DNA from 2 places in the Clostridium sp. DMHC 10 genome. Region 2 is predicted to be linked to the other one. Evidence: a T-box and tRNA genes for the amino acid it is inferred to sense, from the RefSeq annotation. Region 2 holds a T-box; the other holds one or more tRNA genes.
The links. A T-box is a leader RNA that pairs with one kind of tRNA and senses whether it is charged. The one in region 2 lies ahead of alaS (alanine--tRNA ligase), so its partner is inferred to be a tRNA-Ala.
Positions count from the first base shown of each region.

Region 1: it encodes a tRNA-Ala, which carries the amino acid that the T-box ahead of alaS (alanine--tRNA ligase) is inferred to sense. The anticodon was not compared.

Region 1 covers NZ_LGVB01000015.1:2,936,600-2,948,373, reverse strand. Annotated here, with positions in the region: gene AGR56_RS16160 (FAD-dependent oxidoreductase) at 1-245, opposite strand, end outside; gene AGR56_RS22240 (L,D-transpeptidase) at 374-1,240, opposite strand; partial or broken gene AGR56_RS16150 (UPF0182 family protein) at 1,355-4,085, opposite strand; gene AGR56_RS16145 (transcription repressor NadR) at 4,116-4,631, opposite strand; gene AGR56_RS16140 (HD domain-containing protein) at 4,657-5,145, opposite strand; tRNA gene AGR56_RS16135 (tRNA-Ala) at 5,248-5,323, opposite strand; gene AGR56_RS16130 (TetR/AcrR family transcriptional regulator) at 5,599-6,165, shown strand; gene AGR56_RS16125 (YhgE/Pip family protein) at 6,315-6,677, shown strand; gene AGR56_RS16120 (YhgE/Pip family protein) at 6,713-9,421, shown strand; gene AGR56_RS16115 (AarF/ABC1/UbiB kinase family protein) at 9,447-11,048, opposite strand; gene AGR56_RS16110 (phasin family protein) at 11,256-11,573, opposite strand.
Region 2 covers NZ_LGVB01000015.1:444,163-463,218, forward strand. Annotated here, with positions in the region: gene AGR56_RS03990 (ribonuclease J) at 1-1,662, opposite strand, end outside; gene AGR56_RS03995 (Fur family transcriptional regulator) at 1,693-2,148, opposite strand; gene AGR56_RS04000 (DUF1292 domain-containing protein) at 2,186-2,449, opposite strand; gene ruvX (Holliday junction resolvase RuvX) at 2,503-2,925, opposite strand; gene AGR56_RS04010 (IreB family regulatory phosphoprotein) at 3,037-3,294, opposite strand; partial or broken gene alaS (alanine--tRNA ligase) at 3,374-6,014, opposite strand; T-box leader at 6,078-6,247, opposite strand; partial or broken gene AGR56_RS21325 (AI-2E family transporter) at 6,315-7,211, opposite strand; gene AGR56_RS20660 (PRC-barrel domain-containing protein) at 7,246-7,824, opposite strand; gene AGR56_RS04030 (Rrf2 family transcriptional regulator) at 8,159-8,590, opposite strand; gene AGR56_RS04035 (glutamate synthase subunit beta) at 8,920-10,356, opposite strand; partial or broken gene gltB (glutamate synthase large subunit) at 10,371-14,891, opposite strand; gene AGR56_RS21330 (helicase C-terminal domain-containing protein) at 15,083-15,553, opposite strand; gene AGR56_RS21335 (hypothetical protein) at 15,550-15,774, opposite strand; gene AGR56_RS04045 (PD-(D/E)XK nuclease family protein) at 15,761-17,419, opposite strand; gene AGR56_RS04050 (replication-associated recombination protein A) at 17,412-18,689, opposite strand; partial or broken gene AGR56_RS04055 (prolyl-tRNA synthetase associated domain-containing protein) at 18,971-19,056, opposite strand, start outside.

The DNA of each region.
Region 1 (11,774 bases), 2.5 Mb from region 2:
AAAGGTACATTAAAGGATTTTGTTATATCCTTCATGTTTTTGTTTCCGTAATATTCCATGTAGTAGTTTAAATCATTATTAATTTCCATTCCATCAAATGTTAATGAAGCATTTAACTCTGAAACATCATTTCCTATATCTAATTCTTTTTCAATAATTGAAACGTTAAGACTATATTTCGATAGCTCATATGCTATTGAACATCCAACAATTCCTCCTCCAAGAATAAGCACATCATAATCCAATTCGTCTACCCCCCAGTTATACAATAAATTCCTTATATTTTAAAACTAACAGAAAGCTTTAAATTTTATTTACTAAGATCTTGTAAGTAATTCATAAAATTAAGAATATTGTTACAACATTCTTACTTCTAATAGTGTATATAGATCAAGTCTCCTCTGCTTACAGTATTATAAACTTTTTTTGCATCATCTACAGATATTCTTATACACCCATGCGATGCTGCTTTTCCCAAATCATCTTTTGCCTTTTTTTCTTCTTCATATTCAATTTTACCATTTTTTTTAGTTTCATCAATTGAAACAGAGTGAATTAAATAATTTCCTAAGAACTTAACAGCATACTTTACGTTCTCATTATATTTTTTACTTGTAAGATTTTCAAACTTATCTTTGACCGTAAAAAAGCCTAGAGGTGTTTCTGTATCATTATTACCTTTAATTCCGCTTGAACACTTTATGGGATTATTGTTTATAAGAATATTGTCTTTATACATGTTCAAAGTTTGGCTGGTTAAGTTTATATCAACTATAAGCCTTGCCCTTTTAAAAAACATTCCATTTAAATCTTGATTATTCTCTTTTACCCATCCATTTATTAAATTGCCTTTAGAATCAATATGGTTACTTTCACAATACAGATATCCATCCTTTTCTTTATCACAAATAAGTTCATCATCTTTATTCAAAAGAGTTATATCTGAGGAAGCATTATCTATATTGCTAAACATTTTAACTCCATCTTTAGCAACATAGTATGTTTTTTTAAAACACGTTTCCGAAGAAAACACAGCAATATCATCTTTCTTGTTATCTTTATTTGAAGTTTCAGCCTTAGCATTTTTTTCACTTAAAGTACTAACATTACTTCCAGGTATATAGCTATCACCCTTAGTATCAAAACATGTAAAAAATACAGGAGATATTATTATAAGACATGCAATAACGGCACTAGCAAAACATCTCACTAAAAATTTAATAAAAAACTTTTTACTCATAACTAAACCTCCTAAATACATATTTAATATTCTTTACACTTTAAAAATTTTTAAACACATATTTAGGTAAAAAAGACTGCTGTAAGCTTATTTCAGCTTGCAGCAGCCTTTTTTTTATTTATTTAATTCCTCTATAGTTTTTCCTAATTCCTTTATATACTCTCCATACTTTGACCAATCGCCATCTTTCTGAGCATCAATAGCATTATTATATAATTCTTGTGCAGCCTTTAGTTTTTCTTTATCTATATTGTTTTCTGCTTTAGTATTATTATTTTTACCTTGAGTTTGATTTTCAGAATTATCATTTTGATTATCTGCATAGTTAAAGATCTGCTAGTGCCTTATCAACATTTTCAGCCATAACAACTTTACTGCCATAGGCTACTATAACTCTTTTTACCTCTGGAATACTATTCTTTCCCTGAGCCCTTATATAAACAGGAACTATATATATAAGTGACTTATTAATTGGAATAACAGAAGTATCTCCAAATTGAACCTTAGACCCTTGAGTGTTCCACAAGGAAATTTCCTTCGAAATAGCCGGATCTTGCCTAAATTTTTGATTAAATAAGTATGGACTATCTATTGTTTTATCCGTAGGAAGCTTGTATAAAATCATCTTTCCATAGTTACTTTCATCCATTCTTGCTCCCAAAAGCGCTACCATATTATTTTTACTTCTCATATTAAAATACTGCATGAGTACCATTTCTTCTTTATTTTCATTTGGAAGCCTCATAACCATATAAGATGAATCACTTACACTTTTTTCGCCCTCAACATCATTCATATTTTTAGATACATCCCATAAATCTTCACCATTATAGAATATCCCTGTATCCGTAACATGGTATTTTTCAAGTACACTACTTTGAATCCTAAATAAGTCTTCTGGATATTTAAAATGTTTTCTTATATCTGTTGGAACTTCACTTGAACTTTTAAATAATCCAGGAAAAATTTTAGAATAACTATTAGCTATAGGATCATTATTATCTATAATATAAAAATTTGTAGTTCCATCTACCGCATCTACAACGACTTTTATAGAATTTCTTATATAATTTACATTATCAACTGGTTGAGAATAAGGGTATCTATCCGAAGTTGTATAGGCATCAATAATCCAGTATATCTTTCCTCCGCTTATAACAGCATATGGATCTTTATCATAGGTTAAAAAAGGGGCTATTTTTTTCACTCTTTCAGTTATGTTTCTATTTATTAATATTTTACTATTAGAATTTATGTTCCCCGAAAGAAGAAAATTTACATCATGTTTGTTTATTGCAAATAAGCACCTATTTATTAAAGTTGCCTTTATTCCACCTTTTCCATCGTAATTATTTGTTTTATTTACTGAACCATTTGGATAATCAAATTCTCCAAGTGTATTATTTCCTATAGCATAGTCATTTGTTTCCTCTCCAAAATATATTCTTGGATCAGTAAATTTAATCTTTGTGCTATTTACAGGTGGTATATCCTTCATAACAAAATCCGGCTGTCCTGAATCTGTTATAGAATTAACCTTACTTATAACAGTTCCATATCCGTGAGTATAAACAAGATGTCTATTCTGCCATGTATCAGCATTCCCTTGAAGACTCTTGGTATCAATTTCTCTTGGTGCTATAAAAACTTGATTATACTTACCATTTATATTGTATCTATCCACATCAATATCATTAAAATCATAATAATACCTTATAACTTGGACCTGATTATAAAACTCAAGTGATGGATCATAAGAATTTACCTTTATGTTATCTATTGTTGGTCTATTATCTTTTATATCATTCACAGTTAAATCCTCATTTGCAGGGAATTCTTTTTCCTCAACTTTATCAACATTAAAGGCTTTTCTAGTATAATCTATATTATATCTTATATAAGGAGCTTCTTTAGTTTTTTCATTAGAGTTAACTAATAGTCTTTGAACTATTGGTGAAGTAACCCCTTCTGCTATAACAAGAATTATAATTATGCAAATAGATATAATTATAGGCCTAACCTTTGATTTAATTACACTCAAAAATATGACAATACCAGCTATTATAGAAAACGTAATTATAATACCATAAAAAATTAGTGAAACATGCATATCTGTATAGCCTGCTCCATAAACTACACCCCTAGGAGAATAAACAAGATTCCAAGCTCTTATTAAATAACCAAATGAAAGTAAAAAAATTATAAGTGATGATAATGTTGCAAGAAGCTTTCCTGCAAATCTAACTAAGCCTTTTCCAAAACTTCTTACACTAAAAACATTAATTGCTCTGTTTCTTATATTGGCATAATCTCTTATGTTGAATAAAATATAAATTATCAAAGTTAAAACGAAAAGAAATGCTAAAAGAAACATTATAATTCCGTATAAAGATTCTATCAATGGAAGTTTAAAAACATAAAAAGATACGTCTATACCAAATATAGGATCTTTCGTATTAAAAGCGGATGATTTCATAAATTGAAGTATTTTATACCAATAAGCATCTGCAAAAGAATATGAGAATAAAAGTGATAGTACTAAATCTGCAATAAAAAATATCCTTTTTTGAAGCTTCTCTTTCTTAACATCTACTTCAATTGCTTTATTCCATTTAATAATACTTTTTCTAATACTCTTGTAATATAACCATATCATTAAATATATGATTGCAAATAATGGTATCATAAGAATTAATACTGCTACAATCTTAGTAAAATATACTGACAAATATCCAACTTCATTAAACCACTCAATATTAATTATAAAACTTGTAAGCCTGCCAAAAAAAGCAATAACAATAAATATTAATGCTAATATTATCGCACGCCTTATACCTTTTTTCAAATAAAATCACTCCTCAAAGTTATTAACTATTTAATCAGAAATTATGTACCCTTTTCCATTAAGTTCATCTATTATTTTGTTCAAATCATCTTCATTATCTGCACTTATAGTATGAAGATGAACACCACCTGTTAAAATTGATAACGGTTCAGCTCTATGCTTATTAAGTTTTTCCATAAAATTCTGAACATCATATGGTGTTTTAACCATAAGTACTCCTCTTATCTCTCCATATAAAGAATGTTCTATAATAACATCTTCAACTGTCCCTCCAAACTTCACTATAGAATTTAATTCATCCTCTATTTCTTCTGGTCTATGAGATACTGCTATTACCCTTTTTATAATGCTTGTAGTACTCTTATTTATTATATACCCTTTAGGTGTAGCAAATATATCACAGCCTTCTGCTCTTAATATAGCAATATCCTTAACAATTATTTGACGTGTTACTCCAAATTCTTTTGCAAGTACACTTCCTTTTATTGGTTTGCCCTTGTCCTCTAACTCTTTTTTTATAGAATTTCTTCTTTCATCAGAATTCATAATTACTCTTCACCATTCCTTAATATCAGTTCCTATCATCACACTTTTTTAGTATATCTAACTCTAAATTATTACTCATCTCTCTATTATGATGATTATTTACCATAAATAAAATCTGCTCATTTTCATTAATTCTTTTAAGAATTTGAAATCCTTCATATCCATGATTATAGTAAATATATATTTTTTTTATTTTTTTAAATTTTTTTATCTTACTTCTTGTTATCTTATCTAAAATAACTACAATTGACTTGTCTATTAAAGTTATTGGTACATTTATTTTACCTATATCGTGTAAAAGAGCTGCCTTTACTAGATTCTTTGAGTTGACTAAATTAACCCTACATTCTTTTTCTACATCTCTTGCAACATTAATTGAATGCTTTTGTTCATGAATAGATAATTTATTAAATAATGCCATTTCATCATTATTTAAATGTTTTTCAATATATATTTTATCATTTATATTAACCTTTGCAATTGCATAAACAAAAAACTGTTTTATTCTATTCATTTTAATCACCTCAACACTTTAATTGTATTATTATAATTAAATAACTTCAACCAATATATAAAAAAAAGCATAAAAAAATAGCAGTTATAAAACTGCTATTTTTGGTGGAGAATAAGAGATTCGAACTCTTGACCCCCTGCGTGCAAGGCAGGTGCTCTCCCAGCTGAGCTAATCCCCCAAATGGTGGACCTTCAGGGACTATTTTTCTTTCACCCAATGGGTGAAAGCTGAATTTTGAAGGAACGTATATTTATCAATGCTTTGAGGGTGGTTTATAAAGTACTGACGTAGAATCTCAGATTATAATATTATGCATATTAGTATGTCAAAAATTTTGTTAAAATATATTGAGTTTTATTAAACCATGAGAGTATAATATAAGTTAATGTGTTGTACTGACTGGTCATTAAATTATTATTACTAAGTTTAGTAATAAAAATGTGGAGTGATTATATGAATAAAACTAAGAAATCCATATTTGAATCTGCCTTAAGTATATTCTCTAAAAATGGATATAGTGAAGCAACGATGGATGATATAGCTGTTAATGCTGGAGTTGCAAAGGGAACTCTTTATTATCATTTTAAAAGTAAAGAAGAGATATTTAAATATGTAATTTCCGAAGGTATGAATCTTATAACGGAGGAAATGGAAGAAGCAACAAAAAATATAAACAATCCTATAGAAAAGATTGTTGCAGTTTGCAAGGTTCAGTTTGGGTTATTATATAGAAATAAGGATTTCTTTAAAGTTGTAATGAGTCAATTGTGGGGTCAAGAATCGAGGCAATTTGAATTAAGAGAAGTTGTAAGAGTTTATGTTGGAGAAATAGAAAGATTCTTAAAAGAAGCTATGGATGCTGGGGCTCTTAAAAAAGGTGAAACTGAATTTATGGCATATACGTTATTTGGAACAATATGCTCAGGAGCAGTTTATGAGCTTATAAATGATGGTGAGAAAAAAATTGATGATTTAGTGGAAAACATAACGAGTTACATTTTAAAGGGAATAGAAATATAATAAAATTCATTATTTAGAATCGGTAAATATATCGATTCTTTTTTTGCGCTTTTTTAGTATACTTCAAATTAACAGACTATTGACAATCTTTCCAAAAAGATGTATAACTAAACTGACCAGTCAGTTCATACAAAAATGGGGGTGGTTTAATGAATTTCCTTAGGATTGCATGGCGGGATATTAAAAGTATCTTAAAAAACAGATTTATAAGGGTGTCTGTAATAGCCATTATAATTGTACCTTTGTTATATAGTTTACTTTATCTTGCAGCATTTTGGGATCCTTATAGTAAACTAAAGAGTGTCCCCGTTGCAGTTGTTAATCTGGATAAGGGTGCTACTAAAGATGGGAAAGATGTTAATTATGGTGATGATATTGTTAAAAAACTAAAAAATAATAATGAACTGGGCTGGAAATTTACTACTTATAAAGAGGCCGATTCGGGGACTAAAGGCGAGAAATACTATGCGGAGTATATTATTCCTGAAAATTTTTCAGAAAAAAGTCATTAGTGCAAAGGATAAAAAACCAGAACAAGCAAAAAATTTTGTATAGGGATAATGAAAAAAGAAACTTTATAATGTCTCAAGTTAATTCAAAAGCTGAACTTGCTTTAAAGGATGAAATTGCAAGGACAATAACTAGTGAGTACACTAAAGTTACATTTGACAATTTATACGACGTTAAAGATGGATTTAAAGCAGCGACTTCTGGAAGTAAAAAATTAAGAGATGGACTTTCAAGCGCTAAAACTGGAAGTGAACAGCTTAAGAATGGCATAGGTCAAGTTAAAGACAAAATGCCACAGATTCAAAGTGGAACTAAACAGCTTTATGATGGAGCAAATCAGCTTGTAGATGGAATTAACACAAATGCTGTTGACAAGAATGGTAAACCACTTGGTCTCCAAAATGGAGCTCAGCAATTACACAATGGACTTTATGAAGCTGCTTATGGAGTAACTTCGGCACAGGGGCAAATATCACAAGCTGTAGCAGTTTTAAATGGACAAAAAGGTATTGCAGCTTTAATCAACATCAACAATGCAAGAGCCCTTAGAAGTATTATGGGCAATGCAAGTTCACTTTCACAAGTGGATTTAAGCGGCTTAAATAATGTTTTGCCATTTATGAACTCAAAAAATTTATCTACAATTAATAAAACAGTAGCAGACTTCAATTCTATTAACTTAAATTCAATACTAGCAATTCCAAAACTTGCAGAATTAACGACACCAGAAAATATAAATAATATAAATAATTTACTTAATGATACAAGTACTTTAAGTCAAGTGGATATGAATAAACTTTACCCAATAATGAAGCTTATGGAGAATACAAAGCAGTTAAATGATTTATTAAATCAGGCACAAGCACTTGGTAAAATGGATACAAGTTCATTAAATTCAATAAAAACTTTATTGAATACAAAAAATGCACAGGTTTTGAGTCTTATGCTGCGAGGTGCCAGCAGTAGTTTGGGAGGACAAAATGGAAAAAATACAATTGCTTTTATAAATCAGCAGAGTAGTTCTTCGGAGAATTTTGTAAGATCAGCAGCTGCTTTAAGTGAAGCTTATAATAAGTTAAACAGTTTGCAGTTAAGTGATGAGCAAAAAATTCAAGCTCAAAAAGAGCTTTTGGATAATTATAATAAACTTGTAACAGATACAGCGGCTTCAATGAGTGCTTCAAAAGGTACTATGACTAATATGGCAAATTCGCTTCAAAGTATGAATACCCTAATAGATAGCAATAGTGAAGTTATAAATGGAGCAGAAAATGCCCTGCAGTCATCAAATATAAATTCAGTTAACAGTATGATAGGAGCCTTAGAACAGACACAGGAGAGCATTAATTCACCTGAAACAACGCAAACTATACAAACAGTACAAAGTGCTATGTCACCTTCAAATATACAATATATTCAGCAGCTTGTAGGTCAATTTAATACCATGAAGACAGATCTTGACAAGAATAAAGATAATCTTGCAGCGGTTAAAGGTCTTTTGGCAGCAGTTCAGTCTAATGGTGGAGCTAAGGATGCTATTGCCAAAATAGCTGTATTACAAGATGACATGCAGCAAGCACAGCCAATAATAAGTACATTTAATACTATGATGAATGACCCAAAGATTAAAGCTCAGCTTGCAAATGCACCGCAGCTTTTGACGCAAGTTACTAAGGTTCAAAAACAACTTAAAGATAACCAGAAATTACTTGATGTTGCACAGGATGAACTGAATGATGGAAATATTCAAATGGCAAACAATCTTATAGCACAAATTCCTACTATGACAGGGAAGTTCAACGAGCTTGCTTCAGGAATGAATCAGTTAAGCTCTGGCTCAAGTGATTTACTTGCTGGTGTAAAAACTTTATCAAATGGATCAACTAAACTTAGAGATGGTATAGGTACGTTAAACAGCGGAATTCCTGCTCTTACTGATGGAGCTAATAAGCTATACAGCGGTTCAAGTGATCTTAATAATGGAATTGGAAAACTATATGATGGTTCAGATGAATTAGCTTCAAAATTACAGGATGGTTCAGATAAAATAAATAAAAACCTTGTAAACACAAGCAGCGATATGGCTAAGTTTGTATCAGAACCGCTTGCAATGAAGGATGACCCAATTGGGGCAGTTAAAAACTATGGAACTGGTTTTACACCTTACTTTATACCTCTTTCCTTATGGGTAGGAGCTATAATGATGTTCTTTGTAATTACAGATAAGGTTGATGATGATATAAATGCGAGCCCAGCTTCTGTTGTTGCAGGTAAATTCATATCCTATGGTTATATAGGTATAATACAGGCAATTTTAGCAAGCGCAGTAGTGCTGACACTGGGACTTAAACCAAAGAGTTTAATTCTCTATTTCTTATTTAATATATTTATGGCCTATGTGTTTATAGCGATAATTCAATGCTTGGTATTTTTACTTGGAATGGCGGGTAGACTTCTTTCTATAGCAATTTTAATATTGCAGCTTACTTCCTGTGCAGGTACTTTCCCGCTGGAAGTTGTGCCAAAATTCTTTAAGGTTATAAACCCATTTATGCCATTTACCTATTGTGTATCGGCAATTAGAGAAATTATTGCAGGAGTAAATTATGCAACATTGTCTAAGGATATAGCAATACTTGCTGGAACTATGTTTGTATTCCTTGGTATATCAATGGCACTTAAAGGCCATGCAGATAAGGTTAAGGAAATAATACTAGAAAAGAAAGACGAAAGTTTAACAATGTAAAAAAATACGAAGGAACAGTACTATTTTATAATTTCTTTGTTCGTATAATTGATATTAAGAGCCAAAAACCAAGAATTGCTGCTATGGCATAGCCAGTTATTCCTATTATTGATATTCCATACATTTTAGGACCAATGTTTGAATGCAATATTAAAGAAGAACTTATTATCATTGAGGAGATTATAAGTGAGAGAACAATTCTGTTTACCATCTTGTTTATTTCATTTATAGGTTCCTCAATGTTTTTTATGTTAAATTGAATTTTCGCTCTTCCTCTCATAAGCCCGTTGCTTAGCTCTATTAATTTAGAAGGGAGCTTTGAAGAATTCTTTAAAAATAAATATGAATTTAAAAGTGCTTCATTAATATTAAAATTTTTAAGTATAGAGTCGTTATTTTGAGATTTAACAAAAGGAATTGCCACGTCCAATACAGAAATATCAGGGGAAATTTTTGCAATTACGCCTTCTAGTATAACGCATCCTCTTACAAGTACTATTAGATCTTTAGGAAGACTTATGTTATTTCGCTTTGCACAATCAAATACTTCTTGAAGAAATTGTGATATTTTTATGTTTTCTAGTGAAGCAGAAAGATAGCTAGAAAATATGTAATCTATGTCTTCATAAAGCTCATTTCTATCTACATAACCATGACGTATTCCAACCGCCATAATGACGGAAATTATCTTATCTATATCATAATAAGCCACAGATAGAATCATATCATTTAAAGCATTTTTTAAGCCTTTTGATAGATTTCCCATGAGACCAAAGTCTATAAAGCATATTTGTTTATCCCTAATCAATATATTTCCGGGATGAGGGTCGCCATGGAAAAATCCATCTTGAAAAACCTGTTTAAAATATGAAAGGGCAAGTTTTTTTCCAAGATCATTTAAATCGTAATTTTCAGCAGTTAGTTTTTTTATATCATCTATTTTGAAACCATCTATTTTTTCCATAGTTAAAACATGTTTCGTACTTAATTCATGGAATATATATGGACATGTTACAAAGGATACATCCTTATTAAGCTCTTTAAAATGCTCTATGTTTTTAGCTTCAATATTAAAGTCTAATTCCATCTTTGTAGACATTGATATTTCGTCCAAAGCCTCTACAGGGTTTATTATAAAGTCTGTAAATTTAGCCTTTGTAAGGTTAGCTAATTTATACAATATCGATAAATCTAACTTCATCTTTTCCTCTATGTTTGGACGCTGAATTTTAACTATGACTTTTTTCCCATCCTTTAAAGTGGCCTCATGAACTTGAGCAATGGAGGCGCATGCAAGAGGTTTTTTGTTGAATTTTAAAAAGGTTTCTTCAATAGTTTTATGAAATTCGCTGTTAAAGATAGTTTCTATAGTATCATAGTTTTCCTCTGGAACTTTGTCTTGAAGCTTAGACAATTCTTTTATGTAAGAATCTGGGATGATGTCAGGACGTGTGCTTAGAATTTGACCTATCTTTATGAAGGTAGGACCTAACTCTTCAAAGGCTCTCCTTAAATTCTGCGGGAACTTTTTTTCTCTATTTTTTTTAGAGTCTACAAGATAGCCAAATCCGTAAAAGGCAAGAACCTTTACTATTTCTCTAAATCTTTGTACAGACTTTTTCATAATGGTGACCTCACTTTTAACTGGAGTTTAAAAATAATATTTATATAGTGAAACGAAGGAAAATCATCCACCACTATACTCGCTAATCTGTGCTCTATGTAAATGCTGGCAAAAATATTTCCACTAATTTAAAATTTATAAGTAGTTTCACTTTATAAAAGCCCTAACAAAAAGTCGGGGCTTTTACATTTATTATAGTAAATTTATCGGTTACTGATTTAGTTTTTCTTCTAATTTGCTTATTCTTTCTTTTAATTCAGATAAATCCTCTTTAGTAGCAAAATTAATTTCCTTTAAAGCAGCTGTTAAATCTTCTTTAGTCAAAGGTTTAACTTTGCTTACTTTGTCGCTTACTGCACTGCTTTTTTCTTTTAAATTCTTTTTAAGCTCTTGTGACAATTCTTTTCCCTCATCAATAGTTAATTTACCCTTCTCAACAAGATCATCAACTACCTTTGAAGCCTTTTCATAAGTATATGCAGCAGAGCCCAATCCTGCAAGAACAACTTTTTTTAGTTCGTCTACCATCAAATTCATCCCCTTTATATATATTCCATACTTATAACCTAATAATATCAGAATGAGCTACCTTTGTAAATTAAAATGGGCATTATTTGATAGAATTATCAAAATATTAATAATTGGCTGTGTTTTAAAAGAATGTTCGTATAATAATTTTATATTTGCCATAAGCATAAAAAGTTATGCAATCTGGTATAATATTGTAGG
Region 2 (19,056 bases):
TGGTTTCCTCTTAGTTTTTTCATACAAGAAACCTCTTAAAACTTCTTTAACATTTGACTTAATTGTAGCCCATTCTTTAATGTGGTTATCTTCACACTCTTTAAGAGCATTTTTTACAAGTTCTCTTGCCTGATCCATTAAATCTTCAGATTCTCTTACATAAACAAATCCTCTTGAAATGATATCTGGTCCAGCAATAACACTTCCACTTTCCTTTTCTATGGTAACCACAACAGTCAATATGCCATCCTGAGATAAATGCTTTCTATCTCTCAAAACAATATTACCAACATCTCCAACGCCGAGCCCATCTACAAAAACTTGACCTGAAACTACTGTACCACTTTTCTTTATACTGTCTCTTGTTACCTCTATAACATCACCATTATCTGAAAGTACAATATTTTGTCTTGGCATACCTAAACTTACTGCAAGTTCTGCATGCTGCTTAAGGTGTCTATACTCACCATGAACAGGAATAAAAAATCTTGGTTTTATAAGCGTATGCATCATTTTCAATTCTTCTTGACATGCATGACCAGAAACATGTACATCTGCAAGTCCTTCATAAATAACATCTGCACCTTTTTTAAACAGCTGATTTATAACCCTTGAAACTAACTTTTCATTTCCAGGAATAGGGTTAGCAGATATTATTACAGTATCCCCGTCTTGAATAGTTACCTTCTTATGTTCTGAAGCTGCCATTCTTGAAAGTGCTGACATTGGCTCTCCCTGACTTCCTGTTGTTATAATCACAATTTTATCATCTGGATATCTATTTATTGCCTCAACTCCTATAACAACACCTTCATTAACTTTGAGGTATCCAAGTTCTATAGCAACTGCTACAATATTTTCCATACTTCTTCCTGAAACAGCAACTTTTCTGTCAAACTTTTCAGCAGCTTCAACTATTTGCTGTATTCTATGAATATTTGAAGCAAACGTAGCAATAATAATTCTGCCCTTAGTTTTTGCAAATATATTATTGAATGTCTCCCCCACCGTACGTTCAGTTCTCGTATATCCTGGCCTTTCAACATTTGTACTGTCGCACATCATTGCTAATACTCCTTTTTTGCCAAGTTCTGCAAAACGTGCAAAATCAGCAACACATCCATCTATAGGAGTATAATCGATTTTAAAATCCCCAGTGTGAAGAACGACCCCCATTGGTGTGTGAATAGCTATGGCTACAGAATCAGCAATACTATGGCTTTGCCTTATAAATTCAACGGACATATTATCAAGCTTAACTATATCTCTAGCCTTAATAACCTTTAAATCTACACTGCCGAGCAAGTTATGTTCCTTAAGTTTTGTTTCAACTATTCCTATAGTAAGCTTTGTACCATATACCGGAACATTTAAATCTCTTAACACATATGGAAGCGCACCAATATGATCTTCATGCCCATGTGTTAAAAATATCCCCTTTACTTTTTCTGCATTTTTAATCAAATAACTGATATCTGGTATTACAATATCTATACCAAACATCTCTTCATCTGGAAACTTAAGGCCGCAGTCTATAACGACTATTTCATTTCTATATTCAATAACCGTTAAGTTCTTACCTATTTCATTTACACCACCAAGGGGAATTATTTTTATTTTATCTTTTTCTCTTCGCGTGGTTCTCCCCTCCTTCTTTTTTATATTTTATATCAACTATAAATTGTTTAAAATTTACAGCTTCTTTCTGCAATCACTACATAAACCATAAAATTTAACACTGTGGTTTTTAACAAGGAAATCATATTGCTTTTCTATTTTTTCTTCTAAGCTTTCTAATAAATCTCCTTGCACTTCCATTACCTTGCCACAATTAGTACAAATTAAATGGTGGTGTTGATGAATTTCACTTCCATGAACCAGTTCATATCTACTGCATCCGTCATTTAGCTCAAGTTTAGAAACAACTCCTATATCTTCCAGAAGTTGTATGGTTCTATAAACAGTTGCAAGACCAATTTCAGGACACTCAACTTTAACTAGATCATATAATTCCTCAACTGTAAGGTGTTTACCTTCATTCTTTATTATTATATCTAAAACCGCTCTCCTTTGAGGAGTTAGTTTATAGCCTTTATCTTTAAGATTGTTCTTAAGCTTTTCAATCTCTGTTGGAGACATTACATTCATTTTTATCACCCATTTCAAAAAGTTAAATAAACATACACTATTCTGAATCTCCAGAAAATAAAGCTTCATATGCTTCTGATACTATTTTAAATTCATCATCATCTTCAACTGTAAATAAAATATCATCGCCATTTTCATCTTTATCTATTTTTAGTATTATAGCTTCTGAATCTTCAGGAGCATTTTCAGGGATAACAATTACATATTCATTATCTTCAATATCCATTTTAGTTACAACTTCAAAGGTGTTTTCTTTTCCATCTTCATCCAAAAGAGTTATTTTATCTACATCATTTTCCATATGATTAAATCCTCCAGTATAATATTATATTTTAGATTTCAAATAAGATTTTGTCAAATTTGACTTTTATATATGCTATCTAAATATCCTTGTAAAATATATGTAGCTGCGACCTTATCAACTATTTTTTTTCTTTTAGCCCTTGATAAATCTGCTTCAAGCATAGCCCTATTGGCTGCAACAGTTGTAAGTCTTTCATCCCACATTTTTATTGGAAGCTTAATAACTTCCTTTATTATTTCACAAAATGCTAATACCTTTTCGCTTTGTGGTCCTACAGTACCATTCATGTTTTTAGGGAGTCCACATACTATGGTATCAACATTATAATTATCACAAACTTTTTTTAGTTCATCAATATCGTATTGTTCATTTTTCCTTCTTATTGTTCCTATACCTTGAGCGGTAAAACCAAGTGGATCACTTATTGCCATACCTATTGTTCTATCTCCAACATCTATTCCAAGTATCCTCATTTAATAACTCCTTAAATTATAATAACGTAACAAAATTAACTCTACTTTGATGCATTTTTAGACAAATCAACTTAATCATAAAACAAAAATGCCCTAAAAGGGCACTTTTATTTAAACATCAAGATAAGATTTCAAAACTTCTTCTAGTATTTCATCTCTCTCTAATTTTCTAACTAAAGCACGTGCACCATTGTAGTTAGTTATGTAAGTAGGGTCACCGGATATCAAATATCCAACCAATTGGTCTACCGGATTGTATCCTTTTTCTTTTAATGCTTTATATACTTCACTTAAAATTGCTTTTGTGAGATCCTTTTTATTTTTTAGTACATCAAATTCTATAGTATCGTCGTTATTTATATTCCCCATTTTACATATTCACCCCTTTTTAATTAGTAATAAACTTGTGCTTTAATATTATTATAAATCATATTATAGTAATTGTATACTACTTTACTAATTTTTCCAGTACTTTTTTTGCTTCACTAAGTGCAAAATTCTAATTTTTCAGGGGATTTTCCACCTGCTTGAGCCATATCAGGTCTTCCTCCTCCATTTCCACCACAAATATTTGCAACTTCTTTTATGAGTTTACCACAGTGAACTCCTTTCGATACTGCTCCTTTACTAGCCATAGCTACTAATTGAACCTTATTCTCGCTTGAAGTTCCGAGAAGAACTACACCTTCTCCGATCTTGCTTCTAACCTTATCACATAGTTCTCTTAATGAATTTGAATCAATATCTTTTACATAATAAGCAGCATATTTAACATCTTTGACATTATCTAAGGCTTTAAGTATTTCATCTTCAGCTCCACCAGCAAGTTTTGATTTAAGTGCAGCTATTTCTTTTTCTTTTGCCTTAATTTCTGATACTTGCTGCTCTATTTTATTTATTATATCCTTATCTGAACATTTAAATTCATTTTCTATGCTTCTTATTAAATTTTCTTTTTCTTCTACGTATTCAACAGCAGTAATTCCAGTCACAGCCTCTATTCTTCTTATGCCTGCTGCAACTCCACTTTCAGATACTATTTTAAATAATCCTATTTCCCCACTATTTTTTACATGAGTACCACCACAAAATTCCTTGCTGAAATCGCCAACTGAAACAACCCTTACACTTTCACCATATTTATCATCAAATAAAGCAGTTGCACCAGTTTTCTTAGCTTCTTCAAGAGTCATTACATCAGTATTAACATCGTAAATTTTCATTATTTCTTTATTTACTATTCTCTCTACTTCTACAAGTTCTTTATCGGTAACCCCTGTAAAATGAGTAAAATCAAATCTTAATTTTTCATCATCAACATAAGAACCTGATTGATGTACATGATCTCCAAGCACTGACTTTAAAGCCCCCTGAAGCATATGAGTTGCTGTATGGTTCTTTGCTATATTTTCTCTTCTATCTTTATTAACTTTTAATTGAACCTCTTCACCTTTTTCGATATATCCACTTAAAATTTCAACAAATTGAATTGTTTTACCAGATATATTTTTCCTACAGTCAACAACTTTTGCTTCACCATGCTTTCCTATAATTGCTCCTGTGTCACCTATTTGACCACCCATTTCAGCATAAAAAGGCGTTTTGGAAACAACTACTGCTCCTGTTTCTCCTGCATTCAATATTTCAACCATTTCTTCATCTTTTATTAAGATATCAGCCTTTGAAGTGCTCTCCAAAGAATCATATCCTGTAAAAACAGTCTCTACAGTAGAATCTATCTTATCTATAGTTTTTATGTCCTTACCCATATAGTTTGATTCTTCTCTTGCTTCTCTTGCTCTTTTTCTTTGAAGCTGCATTTCTCTATCAAAACCATCTCTATCGACTTTGATTCCTTTTTCTTCAAGTATTTCTTCTGTAAGTTCAACTGGGAAACCGTAAGTATCATAAAGCTTAAATGCCTTAGCTCCATCTAAAACTTTATCTTCTTTTCCAATCTCATCTACATATTCCTTAAGTATTTGAATACCACTATCTATAGTTTGAGAGAATCTTTCTTCTTCAAGTTGTATTACTTTCTTTATATAATCCTTCTTTTCTGCAAGTTCAGGATAAGCACCTTTTGAATCCTCTATTACAACTTTACAAATATCACATAAAAATGCTTTATTAATTCCAAGTGCTTTACCATGTCTTGAAGCTCTTCTTAAAAGTCTTCTAAGAACATATCCTCTTCCTTCATTTGATGGCAATATTCCATCGCTTATCATGAATGTAACACTTCTAACATGATCAGTTATAATCCTGATTGAAAGATCTTTCTTGTCATCTTCACCATATTTTGCATTTGATACTTTTGCAACTTCATTTAATATATTTTTCATAGTATCAACTTCAAATATAGTGCTTGTTCCCTGCATTATAGTTGCCATTCTTTCAAGTCCCATACCTGTATCTATATTAGGGTTTAAAAGTTTATTATAGTTTCCTTCTTCATCCTTATCAAATTGTGTAAAAACAAGATTCCAAAATTCTATTATTCTATCTTCGTCTTGTGCCTTTACAAATTCTTCAATAGTTTCTACAGTTTTTCCGCCTTTTCTATCAAAATGTATTTCAGAGCAAGGTCCGCATGGGCCGGAACCATGTTCCCAAAAGTTATCTTCTTTTCCAAGTCTAAATATTCTCTTAGGATCTACTCCTGCTTTTTCAGTCCATATTTTAAAAGCTTCATCATCATCAAGATAAATAGTTATATATAATCTATCCTTTGGCAATTCCAAGACTTCAGTTATAAACTCCCAAGCCCATGGAATAACTTCATTTTTAAAATAGTCTCCAAAAGAAAAATTACCTAACATCTCAAAGAAAGTAGCATGTCTTGCAGTCTTTCCTACATTTTCTATATCCCCTGTTCTTACGCACTTTTGGCAAGTGGTTACTCTTTTTCTAGGTGGAACTTGAAGTCCTGTAAAATATGGCTTTAAAGGTGTCATTCCTGCATTAATTAGTAATAAACTTTTATCGTTATTAGGAACAAGTGAAAAACTTGGAAGCCTTAGATGTCCTTTACTTTCAAAAAAACTTAAATATGCTTCTCTAATATCATTTAACCCCATATATTTCATTATGTATCTCCTCCAAATATTTTTTAAAATTCTATGTAAAACAAAAAGCCTTCATCCTTCAAACGAAGGGACGAAAGCCAAATTTCCGCGGTACCACCCTAATTACACATATGTGCCACTTATATTAACAAATAGCTCAAAGACAGCTTCAAAATGCCAAATAAAAAGTTTTCACCAACCACTTTTTCTCTAAATATTAAGACATATTTACTAATTCTTATCATCGCTTCACTATATTTAAAAAGACAAATAAATTATAGTTAATATTTAATGCATTGTCAAGCAAAATAGTTTTAACAGCTAAAATAAATAATAATTTAAGTCCTCATAAATCACCCTTACTATAACTGCTGCTGGAATAACTAAAACCATTCCAACAAAACCTCCAAGTTTTTCTCCAATTATTAGTAGTATTATTACAACAAGTGGATGCATATCAACTGAGTCTCCTGTCATTTTAGGAGAAATAATATTTCCCTCTATAATTTGAATTAAATAAAGTGCTATTGCTGTATAAATTGCCTTTCTAGGTGAAATCAAAAGCGCTACTATTATGGAGGGTATTGCACCAAATATAGGTCCAAAATACGGTATTATATTGAATAGTCCATTTATTATAGATAGTAAAATAGGATAATTTACCTTCAGAATACTCAGTATAATAAATGTAAGTATACCTATAAATGTGCACAAATGCAAGTTGACATATAGTATATTTGCTTAAAATAATATCAACATCATAGGCTATTTTTTTACTACATTTCTATATTTATAAGGGACAATTTTTATTACTCCTTTTCTTATTTCATCCCAATCAGCTAAAAAGTAATATGATATTATTGGGAATATTGTAGCATCCAATGCATTTTGACAAATTATAAGAACTAAATTTACTATTTTATTTATTATAATTTTAAGTTCATAATTAAATTTGTCATATATACTTATGACTAAATTGTCTCCAGGTGAACTTTTAGACAATGGCTTCACAAAATTCTGTATTTTTTCAATGTAATTTTTTATCTCTGATCTCGTAACATCAACAGTTAGCGTCTCTTTCAATATTGATGGAATAAGAAAAACTATAAAGCCTAAAATGGTAATTATCATAACACTTACAAGAAACAGTGCAGAAACTTTTTTATTTACCCCTCTATTTATTAAAATTAAGTGTATTGGTTTTAATAAATATGCCATAATAAAACTTAGAAGAACTAAATAAAATACTGTTTTAAATATTTTTAATTTTACTAAGTACAATTAAAATAATTATAATTAATACTATCGCTATTATGTATTTATATATTTTTTCATTTTTATCAACTTCCATTGCAATATTATGAAATATCCTTACAAAATTAAATTTTTCTTGTTTAGCAAGACAAAGTAAATTATTTTTCCCTATTATATAGTTTCCTTGCAAAATAATTTTCTTACCAGATATTATATTGTCAAAAATGCCTTTTGATATAATAAGACCTTTGATTTTAAGATTCATTTCATCAAATATTATTTCCTCTACAACCCCAAGTATAAGCCCATCAACATTTATAGTCTCCATACCCTTTATATTTTTAAACTCAACAAATTCTCCTCTAAATTCTTCTTCCCTAACTATAAGTTTTGAGCTAATGCATATAACATTATCTTTACTAATACAAATACTTTTGTTAAATATACTACCCTTATTTATTCTAAATCCCTCAATAGTACCGTCATTAAAATTTAGCAATAAGTCTTCTATTCTCCCTATCCTTTTACCGTCTACAGAGTATGCATTTGCAAACATAAAATCTCTACTTCTCATCATAAAAATCACCCTAATTGTAGGTTAACCCCTTTTTTTTAAGGATATACTTGTAATTTAATTTTTCCGCTTAAAAATATTACAAATAGAGTACAAAGTACAGAGCACAGAGTACAATGAATGTGGATTTACCTTTCGTTTCTCTCAGGTAAATCTTAGAACTTAATAGTTTCATCTGCGCTGAACACTATATTTTACCCCATGCGCAAGCATTAAATTTTAGATTTTTTGCAGCATAGCGGAGAAAAGTCATCCTTCACTGTACTCTGTACTTTGTACTCTGTTCTCTGTTTTAATTGCATTCAAAAAAGCAGAGACCCTTCTAAGTCTCTGCTTTTTATTTTTCCTCATTCGTTTTTATACCATTATAATCATCTATCATATCTTGTAAACTAATAGTATTAGTAACATGATCTATGCTTTCTTTAATTTTGACCCATAACAACCTTGTAGGACATGAATTGCTGTTACCACATATTCCTTCTTCCTCAACGCATTCTGATACTTCTATAGGTCCCTCTAAGACATCTAAAATATCAGAAATAAATATATCTTTAGGATCTTTTCCAAGCACATAGCCTCCTTGAGCACCTCTTATACTTTTAATCAACTTTGCCTTTCTTAAAGGGGCAAAAAGTTGCTCTAAGTAAGCCTCTGATATAGCTTGTCTTTCTGAAATACTTTTTATTGAAACTGGTTCGCTGTTACAGTGAAGTGCCAAATCTACCATCGCTTTAACACCATATCGTCCTTTAGTAGACAGTTTCATTAACTCACTTCCTTTAAAACGGGAAAATTTTCTATAATATAATTTATAATATCAAATCCGAGTGTTTTTGTCAACTATAAAAACAGAGTACAATGAAGGTGGATTTACCTTTCGTTTCTCTTAGGTAAATCTTAGAACTTAATAATGTCCGCTTCGCTGACATTATATTTTATGCCATGCACAGCATTAAGTTTAAGATTTTTCAAAGCGATAGCGGAGAAAAATCATCCTTCACTGTACTCTGTCATCTGTACTCTGTACTCTAAAATAATCTTTTCCTCCACATTAAAAAACTTAGGAGAGCCTAACTTACCGCTCTCCTAAATTTCCTATCCCATAAGTGAAGTCTCACCCATTAGATATTCATCTATAGCTTTTGCTGCCTGTCTACCATCGTGCATTGCACGAACTACAAGTGATTGTCCAGTTCTCATATCACCAGCAGAAAATACTTTTTTTACACTAGTCATATGATTTTCATCTGTAAGGACATTTCCTCTTCCATCAAGCTTTAAGCTAAGGTCATTTATAATTCCTTCATGTTGAGGATGTACAAAGCCCATTGCTATGAGTATTAAATCAACATGCTCTGAAAATTCACTGCCAGGTACTTCTGTCATAGTCATTCTTCCAGTATCATCTTTCTTCCATTCTACCCTAATGCCATGCAGAGTATCGATATGTCCATCCTTGCCCTCAACCTTTTTAGTTGAAACACAAAATTCCCTTACACAGCCTTCTTCATGAGAAGATGTTGTTTTAAAGGTTCTAGGGAAAAGCGGCCATGGCATAGTTTTGTCTCTTTTAATTGGTGCCTTAGGCATTATTTCATACTGTAATACCTTTTTAGCTCCCTGCCTTATAGCTGTTCCTATACAGTCAGAACCTGTATCTCCACCACCTACAACTACAACAACCTTGTCCTTTGCATTAATTTCTTCACCATCTATTTTAATTCCTGCGTTTCGCATATTCTGCTGCTTTAAGTAATCTACAGCAAAGTGAATTCCATCAAGTTCTCTTCCTTCAACTTTTAAATTTCTTGGTATAGTAGAACCTCCAGTTAAAAGCACACTATCAAATTTATCAAATATATCTTTTATGTCCACATCAAGTCCAACATTCACAGATGTTTTAAACTCTATACCAGACTTCTCCATTATATCTATTCTTCTATCTATAACATGCTTTTCAAGCTTAAAATCTGGAATACCATATCTTAAAAGTCCTCCAATTTGGTCAGCTCTTTCAAATACAGTTACAGAATGGCCAACAGAATTAAGTTCTGCTGCTGCTGCAAGTCCTGCTGGGCCTGAACCTATAACAGCTACCTTCTTTCCAGTTCTAACCTTTGGCTGCTGCACCTTAACCCAACCTTCTTTATATGCTCTTTCAATTATTGCATACTCTATTTCTTCAATGGAAACAGAGTCAGAATTTGAGCCAAGAGTACAAGAACCTTCACATAGTGCAGGGCAAACTCTTCCTGTAAATTCTGGGAAGTTGCTTGTGAGAGAAATTCTCTCATAAGCCTTTTTCCATTCATTTTTATATATCATATCATTAAAATCAGGTACTAAATTTCCAAGTGGACATCCCCATGAGCAAAAAGGTATACCGCAATCCATACATCTTGCTGCTTGAGTTTTAATGCCATCCTCATTTAGTCTTTCATATACTTCTTTATAATCCTTTATTCTTACATTTACAGGACGTTTAATAGAAACTTCTCTTTTATATTCTTTAAATCCAGTTAATTTTCCCATCTCTGCACCTCCCACTACATGTCTGCTGCCACAGATTTTTGTCTGTCCGCTTCTAAAATAAGCTTATAAGCTGTAGGTATGACTCTCTTGAACTTTGACTTATATTCATCCCAATTATCAAGAATATCTTTAGCTTTAACACTTTCAGTATAATCGTAATGTTCTTTTATAAAGTCATATAACATTTTCTCATCTTCAGCGTCATCTACAGGTGTAATTTCAATAATTTCATTAGTACATTTTGAAGCAAAGTCACCATCTTCATCAAGTATAAAAGCAAGTCCACCGCTCATACCAGCTGCAAAGTTTCTGCCAGTTTTACCTATAACAACAACTGCGCCGCCAGTCATGTATTCGCAGCCGTGATCTCCTACACCTTCAACAACAGCGTATGCTCCACTGTTTCTAACTGCAAAACGCTCTCCTACGAGTCCATTTATAAATACTTTTCCGCTTGTTGCACCATACATAATAGTGTTTCCAGCTATTACATTTTCATCCTGCTTATAAGTAGCAGCTTTAGGAGTTTTTATTATTATCTTTCCACCAGAAAGACCTTTTCCTACATAATCATTTGCATCTCCCTCAAGTTCAAGTGTAAGTCCCTTCATGCCAAATGCACCAAAGCTTTGACCTGCTGAACCTGTGAAGTGATATTTAATAGTATCCTCTTCTAGTCCTTCTTCACCATACAATTTTGCTATCTTGCCACTGAGCATTGCTCCAACTGATCTATCTACATTTTTTATTTCAAAATTTCCAACTACACTCTTCTTGTTATTAAGAGCTTCTTTTGCAACTTCTATAAGCTTGTAATCCATGCATTTATCAAGACCATGATCTTGAGCTACAGTGCAGTAAGGTTTAATTCTCTTAGGCATATCAGGTTTATATAGTATATTTGAGAAGTCTAATTTCTTTGCTTTCCAATGAGTTACAGCATCCTTAGTATCTAATTTATCTACTCTGCCTATCATCTCATTTATGCTTCTAAAACCAAGTCGAGCCATATACTCTCTTACTTCCTCTGCTATAAATGTAAGGAAGTTAATAATATATTCTGGTTTTCCTTTAAATCTCTTTCTAAGCTCAGGATCTTGAGTTGCTATTCCCATGTCACAAGTATTTGAATGACATTTTCTAAGCATTGTACATCCCATTACTACAAGAAGTGTTGTTGCAAATACATATTCTTCAGCTCCAAGAAGTGCTGCTACTACAACATCTCTTCCTGTTTTTAATTGTCCATCTGTTTGAAGTACAACTCTACTTCTAAGGCTGTTTAAAAGAAGTACCTGTTGAGTTTCAGATAATCCAAGTTCCCAAGGAATACCAGCATGTTTTACTGAAGATAATGGTGCTGCACCTGTTCCTCCATCATGACCGCTTATAAGTATTGAATCTGCATGTGCCTTTGCAACTCCAGCTGCAACTGTTCCAACTCCTACCTCTGAAACAAGCTTTACGCTTACTCTTGAAGAAGGATTTACACATTTAAGATCAAATATAAGCTGTGCCAAATCTTCAATTGAATATATATCATGGTGAGGTGGTGGTGAAATAAGATCTATGCCAGGTGTTGAGTGTCTAACTCTACCAATATTTTTATCTACTTTTTTCCCTGGAAGCTGACCGCCTTCTCCTGGTTTTGCACCCTGAGCCATTTTTATTTGAAGTTCATCTGCATTTACAAGATACTCTGTAGTAACTCCAAATCTACCAGAAGCTATCTGCTTAATAGCACTTCTTCTCCAGTCTCCATTAGGATCTTTCTTATATCTTTCGTTGTCTTCTCCGCCTTCTCCACAGTTGCTTTTTCCGCCAATTCTATTCATTGCAATAGCTATTGTTTCATGTGCCTCTTTGCTTATAGAACCAAAAGACATAGCTCCAGAACAAAATCTCTTTAATATTTCATTTACAGGTTCAACTTCATCAATTGGAATAGGATTTAAGTTCTTAAATTTAAATAATCCTCTTATAGTACATAATTCCTTGTCTTGATTATTTACGGCACCTGTATATTCTTTAAACAATTTGTAGTCTTTATTTCTAGCTGAAACCTGAAGTTTATATATTGTTTCAGGATTGAAAAGATGGAATTCACCACTTTTTCTCCATTTATACTGTCCTCCAACATCAAGTACAGAAACAGGCTTTCTTATTTTATTAAAGGCATTTTCGTGTCTTATAAGCACTTCTTTAGCAACTTCTTCTATGCCTATACCTTCAATTCTAGAAGGAGTTCCTTCAAAATATTTATTTGTAAATTCGCTGTTTAATCCAATTGCTTCAAAAATTTCTGCTCCATGATAACTTCTAAGTGTTGATATTCCCATTTTTGACAAAATCTTAAGAAGTCCATGATTTATTGCATTTAAGTAGTTAGCTACTGCTTTTTTCTCATCAACGCCTTCTATTTCATCTTCCTTAACTAGCTCACTTATAGTTTCAAAAGCAATGTAAGGATTAACTGCTGTAGCACCATAGCCTATTAAAAGTGCAAAGTGCATTGTTTCTCTTGCTTCTCCTGTTTCAACTATAATAGATACCTTTGTACGTGTTTTTTCTCTTATAAGATGATGCTGTACTGCTGAAACTGCAAGAAGACTAGGTATTGCTGCTTCATAGGAATCCATATTTTTATCACTTAAAACAATTATATTGAAGCCTTCTTTAATTCTAAGAGAAGCTCTTTCACATATTCCCTTAAGTGCTTCTTTAAAACCTTCAACACCTGTATCATATTTAAAAGTAATAGGTATAGTTGTAGTTCTAAAATCCTTGTTTCTAAGATTTTTTATTTTGCTTATTTCCGCATCGGAAAGTATTGGTTCTTCTATCTCTATAAATGGATTTTCAGAAGCTTCCTTATTGAGTATATTTCCTTGTGATCCAATATAATTTTTAAGTGAAGTTACAAGCTCTTCTCTTATAGGATCAATAGGTGGATTTGTAACCTGAGCAAAAAGCTGTTTAAAGTATGCAAAAAGAACTTGTGGTCTATTTGATAAAACTGCAAGAGGAGCATCATTACCCATTGAACCTACTGGCTCTTTTCCAGTCCTCGCCATAGGTCCTATAAGAATTTTTAAATCCTCCATAGTATATCCAAATGCCTGTTGCTTTTCTTTTAAAACATCTTCATTATTAGTTTTATTTACTTCAGCAGCAGCAAAATCTTTAAGTGTAAATTTATTTTTTTCTATTACTTCTTTATATTCTTTGCTGCAGCAGATTTTTTTCTTTATTTCAGAATCATCTATTATTCTTCCCTCTTTAGTATCAATGAGAAACATCTTTCCTGGTTGAAGTTTTCCCTTGCAAGCTATTTCCTCAGGTGCATACTTAAGAACTCCTGTTTCTGAAGCAAGTACAACTACCCCACCTTTAGTTATAACGTATCTAGCAGGTCTAAGTCCATTTCTGTCAAGAACTGCTCCAACTTGAACTCCATCAGTAAAGGAAACTGCTGCTGGTCCATCCCATGCTCTATTAAGGTACCTTGATATTCATAAAAGGCTTTTTCCAATCTTCCATTTTCTTATTGTTTTCCCATGCTTCAGGAATAAGCATCATAAGTGCTTCGGCTGGTGTTCTTCCATCGGCCACAAGAAGTTCAAATACATTATCAAGAGAAGTAGAATCACTGCCCTTTGGATTTATTATTGGAAACAGTTTTGAAATATCTTTACCTAAGGTAGTTGATTTCAAACTCCTTCTCTTGCATTCATCCAGTTTCTATTTCCTCTTATAGTGTTAATTTCACCATTATGAGCTAAAAATCTAAATGGCTGTGCAAGATCCCAGGTTGGGAAAGTATTTGTACTATATCTTTGATGAACTAAAGCTATAGCACTTTTAAAGTTTATATCATTTAAGTCCATATAAAAACTTTTTATTTGGTCTGCAAGTAAAAGTCCCTTGTACACTATTGTACGGCTTGAAAGACTGCAAATATAGAAGTATTCAGTACTTCTTTCAACAAGTCTCTTTACTTCGCTTTCAGATTTTTTTCTTATTATATAGAGTTTTCTTTCAAATTCTACTTGGCTTTCACAGTTGCTGCCTATAAAAACCTGTTTTATAATAGGTTCACTTCCCTTAGCTGTTTGTCCTATTGATCTATTGTCTCTTGGAACCTCTCTCCAGCCTAAAACTTTTTGTCCTTCTTCTTCAGCTGCTCTTTCTAAAATTCCTTCACATTGATTTGAGAGTGCTATTTCTTTAGGTAAAAATACCATTCCAACTGCATATTTTCCTTCTTCCGGAAGTTCTATACCTAAATTATCACAGGTAATTCTAAAAAATTCATCTGGAATTTGAAGCATTATTCCAGCACCATCACCTGTTTTTGTATCAGCCCCTACAGCACCTCTATGTGTAAGATTTACTAAAATCTCAATTCCTTTTTTTACAATACTGTGAGTTTTTTCACCTTTAATACTTGCTATGAATCCAATACCACAATTATCTCTTTCAAAGGCTGGATCATAGAGTCCTTGTTTTTCAGGTAACCCCGTACTTTTTATCATTTTCAAGCCCCCTAACTTACATATCTATATAATTTTATATTCTATTACGGAAAAAATTATAATATTTTATAACATAACCTGTATATTTATTAAGAAAAATGCTATAGTTTTTATTATAATCTTAAAATGAAATTTTTCAATACTAATCTTGCATTTTTAAATGTCTTCCCAGAATTTTTTCGTATTTTTTTCTATTTCCACTTTATTTTTAACATAATGATAAAAAAGTAGTCTTTTTTCAGCAAACTGATATACTCGTTGGTACCAAACCTTTCATCTAAAAACATAATAATCCCATTATCATTTTCAGTTCGTATTACCCTTCCTGCTGATTGAAGCACTTTATTTATCCCTGGATACATATATGCATATTTGTATCCGAAATTATTCTTTTTATTGAAATATTCTTTAATTAAATCTCTCTCCATACATATTTGTGGAAGACCGACTCCAACTATTACAGCCCCAATAAGTTTATCATGGGCAAGATCAATGCCTTCAGAAAAAACTCCTCCCATAACGCAAAAACCTATAACTTCTTCATCTTGCTTGTTGTTAAATTTATTAATAAAGTCTATTCTTGCTTCTTCATCCATAGTACTATCTTGAACTATAGCATTATGGCTATATTCTTCTGCAAATATGGAATACACTTCATTCATATATTTATAGGAAGGAAAAAAACCATATAGTTTCCAATTTTACTGCTTACCATTGCATCTATATATTGTGCAATAGTTTTACAACTTTTTTCCCTATTTACATATTTAGTTGAAATTCTATTTCCAATTAAGACACATTTATTTTCACTCGGAAAGGGAGACCTTAAGGATATAATATAATCTTCCTCCTCTGCTCCAAACATTTCTTTATAATATGGCAAGGGTTCTAGAGTTGCTGAAAAAAATACAGCACTTTTCCCTCTCTTTAAAGCCTCTGAAATAAGTTTTGAAGGATCTAAGCAAAAAAAGTTTTATTTTAAATTCATTTTTTAGATCATTTTCACCATAAAAAACAAATTTATCATCATAAAATTCTGCTATTCTAATAAATGAAATACAGTCAAAATAAAATTGAAGCATATCTTCATATATTTCATCACTAGAATTTTGAATAAGCCACTCTTCGCATACTACTGTAAATTTGTATACATACCTTAATAAATCATCAGGAATTTCCTTATTCACAACAGTGTTTTTTTCTTCTGCTGATTTCCTCACATTTATAAGCACTTTATTTATGTTATCAAGTACCTTATAAATTTTGCTTTTTTTACTCTTGAGATTCTTTTTTAAGCTCATAACCGTACTTTTTAAAAGCTCCTTTGAATACATATCTCTTGCCCTATCTACAAGGTTATGTGCCTCATCAATTAAAAATGTGTAATTTCCTCCATTTTCTGAAAAAAATCTCTTTAAATAAACAGCAGGATCAAATACATAGTTATAATCACATATTATAATGTCCGACCAAAGTGTTAAATCCAAAGAAAATTCAAAAGGACACAATTTATACTTTTTTGCATACTCTTCTATTACAACTCTTGTAAAATTATCTTCATTATTTATAATGTCTAAAATAGCTTCATTTACCCTGTCATAATGTCCTCTGGCAAATTCACAGCCTTCTGGATTACAGGAAACCTTATCATTAAAGCATATTTTTTCTTTTGAAGTTACTGTAATAGATTTAACCTTAAGTCCCTTACTCCTCATAAATTCTAGTGCATCCTCAGGTGCTTTTCCATTTGTGCCTTTAGCCGTCAAATAAAAAATTCTTTCATTTATTTCTTCTCCCATAGCTTTAACTGCTGGAAATATAACTGACATAGTTTTTCCAATACCCGTAGGAGCTTTTATAAATGCTTTTTTATCCTTTTGTATAGCTTTATATACCCGCACTGCCAGTTCTCTTTGACCATTTCTATACTCATCAAAGGGAAATTTAAATTCCTTCATAGATGCATTTCTTTTTGATGTCCAGTCTTGTATAAAATGAGCCCATACTATGTATTTATCTAAAATATTAAAAAAATATTCCTGGAGTTTAGAATGGGACATAATTTCTTCAAATTGTTTATTTTCGTAGCTGTCTGCATTTATATATGTAAGCCTTATATTCACATTATCTAGTTTATTTTCCTCAGAATACATATATCCATAGCATTTTGCCTGTGCCCAATGAAGTTCATTGTAATCAGAATCAATAAATTCAAGTGATCTTCCTGTACTTTTAATTTCATTTATAATAACTCTATTTTCCTCTTCTATTATCTCATCCGCACGGCCATCAATTAAAAACTCTACTCCTTTATACTCAGTTTCATATTTCAAATAAACTTCCTTTGAATATTTACAGTTTTCTATACCCTCATACAGCTTTTTATTTTCTCTTTGAAATTTTCCATGAATTTTAGTTCCTTCTAGAGCTCTTCCCATTCCTTGAAATCTATTATCAATACTTCCGCTTCTCATTACAAATTCCACAAGATTTCTTATTGATATTTTTATCTTATTATTTTCACTCATTATTTGTTCCTTTTATCCTATCCCAATAATTTTTAGAGGCCTGCTCTATCTTGTTTTCACCATAAATATAATACTTTTTATCCTTAACCTTATCAGGTAAATACTGCTGTTTTACATAGTTATTTTTATAATCATATGGATATTTGTAATTTTGCATTCTACCTAGTGCCTTTGCCCCTTCGTAATGACCATCCCGTAAGTACACTGGAAGTTCTCCAATATTGGTGTTATCAAGTTCTGAAAGTGCTAAATCTATAGCGCTTATTGCAGAATTTGATTTAGGAGCTGTTGCAAGAAGTATTGTTGCCTCTGAAAGTGGAATTCTTGCTTCTGGAAAACCAATTTCAAGTGCTGCATCTGTACATGCCTTTACTATTGAAATAGCCTGTGGATACGCAAGACCTATATCCTCCGCTGCAATAACTAAAAGCCTCCTGCATATTGACTTTAAGTCACCGCCTTTAATAAGCATAGCAAGATATAAAGAAGCTGCATCAGGATCACTTCCTCGTATTGATTTTTGAAAAGCACTTAAAATATCATAGTGATTGTCACCATTTTTATCATATTTAAATATATTTTTTTGAGTACACTCTTTCATTATATTTAAATTTACATTTATATTCCCATCTTCATCCTTTGGAGTTGAGAAAATGGCTATTTCAAGAGAATTTAAAGCTTTTCTTATATCTCCTCCGCTTACATTTGCACAGTATTCTAAAGCTTCTTCCTCTATATTTATAGCCGTACTTTCAAATTCACTTTGAACTATTTTTAAAGCTCTTTTCATTGCCTTAACAATATCCTCATTTTTAAGTGGTTTAAATTCAAATATTATGGATCGGCTTAAAATGGCATTGTACACATAAAAATACGGATTTTCAGTTGTACTTGCAATTAAAGTAATACTGCCATTTTCCATAAATTGAAGAAGCAACTGCTGCTGCTTTTTATTGAAGTTTTGGATTTCATCAAGGTATAATAGTACCCCTTCTCTTGCCATTAAAGTATTTAAACTTTCTATTACTTCTTTTACATCACTTAAAGATGCTGTAGTGGCATTAAGCTTATATAATTTTTTATTTGTCTTACTTGCAATTATATTTGCAACAGTAGTTTTTCCAGTCCCCGGTGGACCATAAAAAATCATGTTGGGTATCATTTTACTTTTTAAAATTCTATGGAGTATCTTTCCTTCTCCAAGTATATGTTCTTGACCAAATACGTCTTCAAACTTCTCTGGTCTAATCCTATCTGGTAATGGCTTCAAAATGGAACCCCCTTCTTTGGATAAACAAGTTGAAAAATTTAAATTGCTAATACCAAGTTCATCCTGATAAATTGAAATTTAAAGCAAAGTACAATTGACAAAGTACAAAGTACAATGAAGGAGGATTTGCCTTCCTCACGTCAGGCAAATCTTAAAATTTAAATATTATCAGCTTCGCTGAGCGCAATGCTTTGCGCGATTATGTAATCATTAAATTTAAGATTTTCTACGCTCACGGAGAAAAATCAACCTTCATTGTACTTTGTACTTTGTACTCTGGTTTAACTTTCTACATAAACAAATTTGTTTTTGTGCCATTTAATAAACCTCTCAAAATCCTCATACAAAACCCCTATTGTTGCTGTAT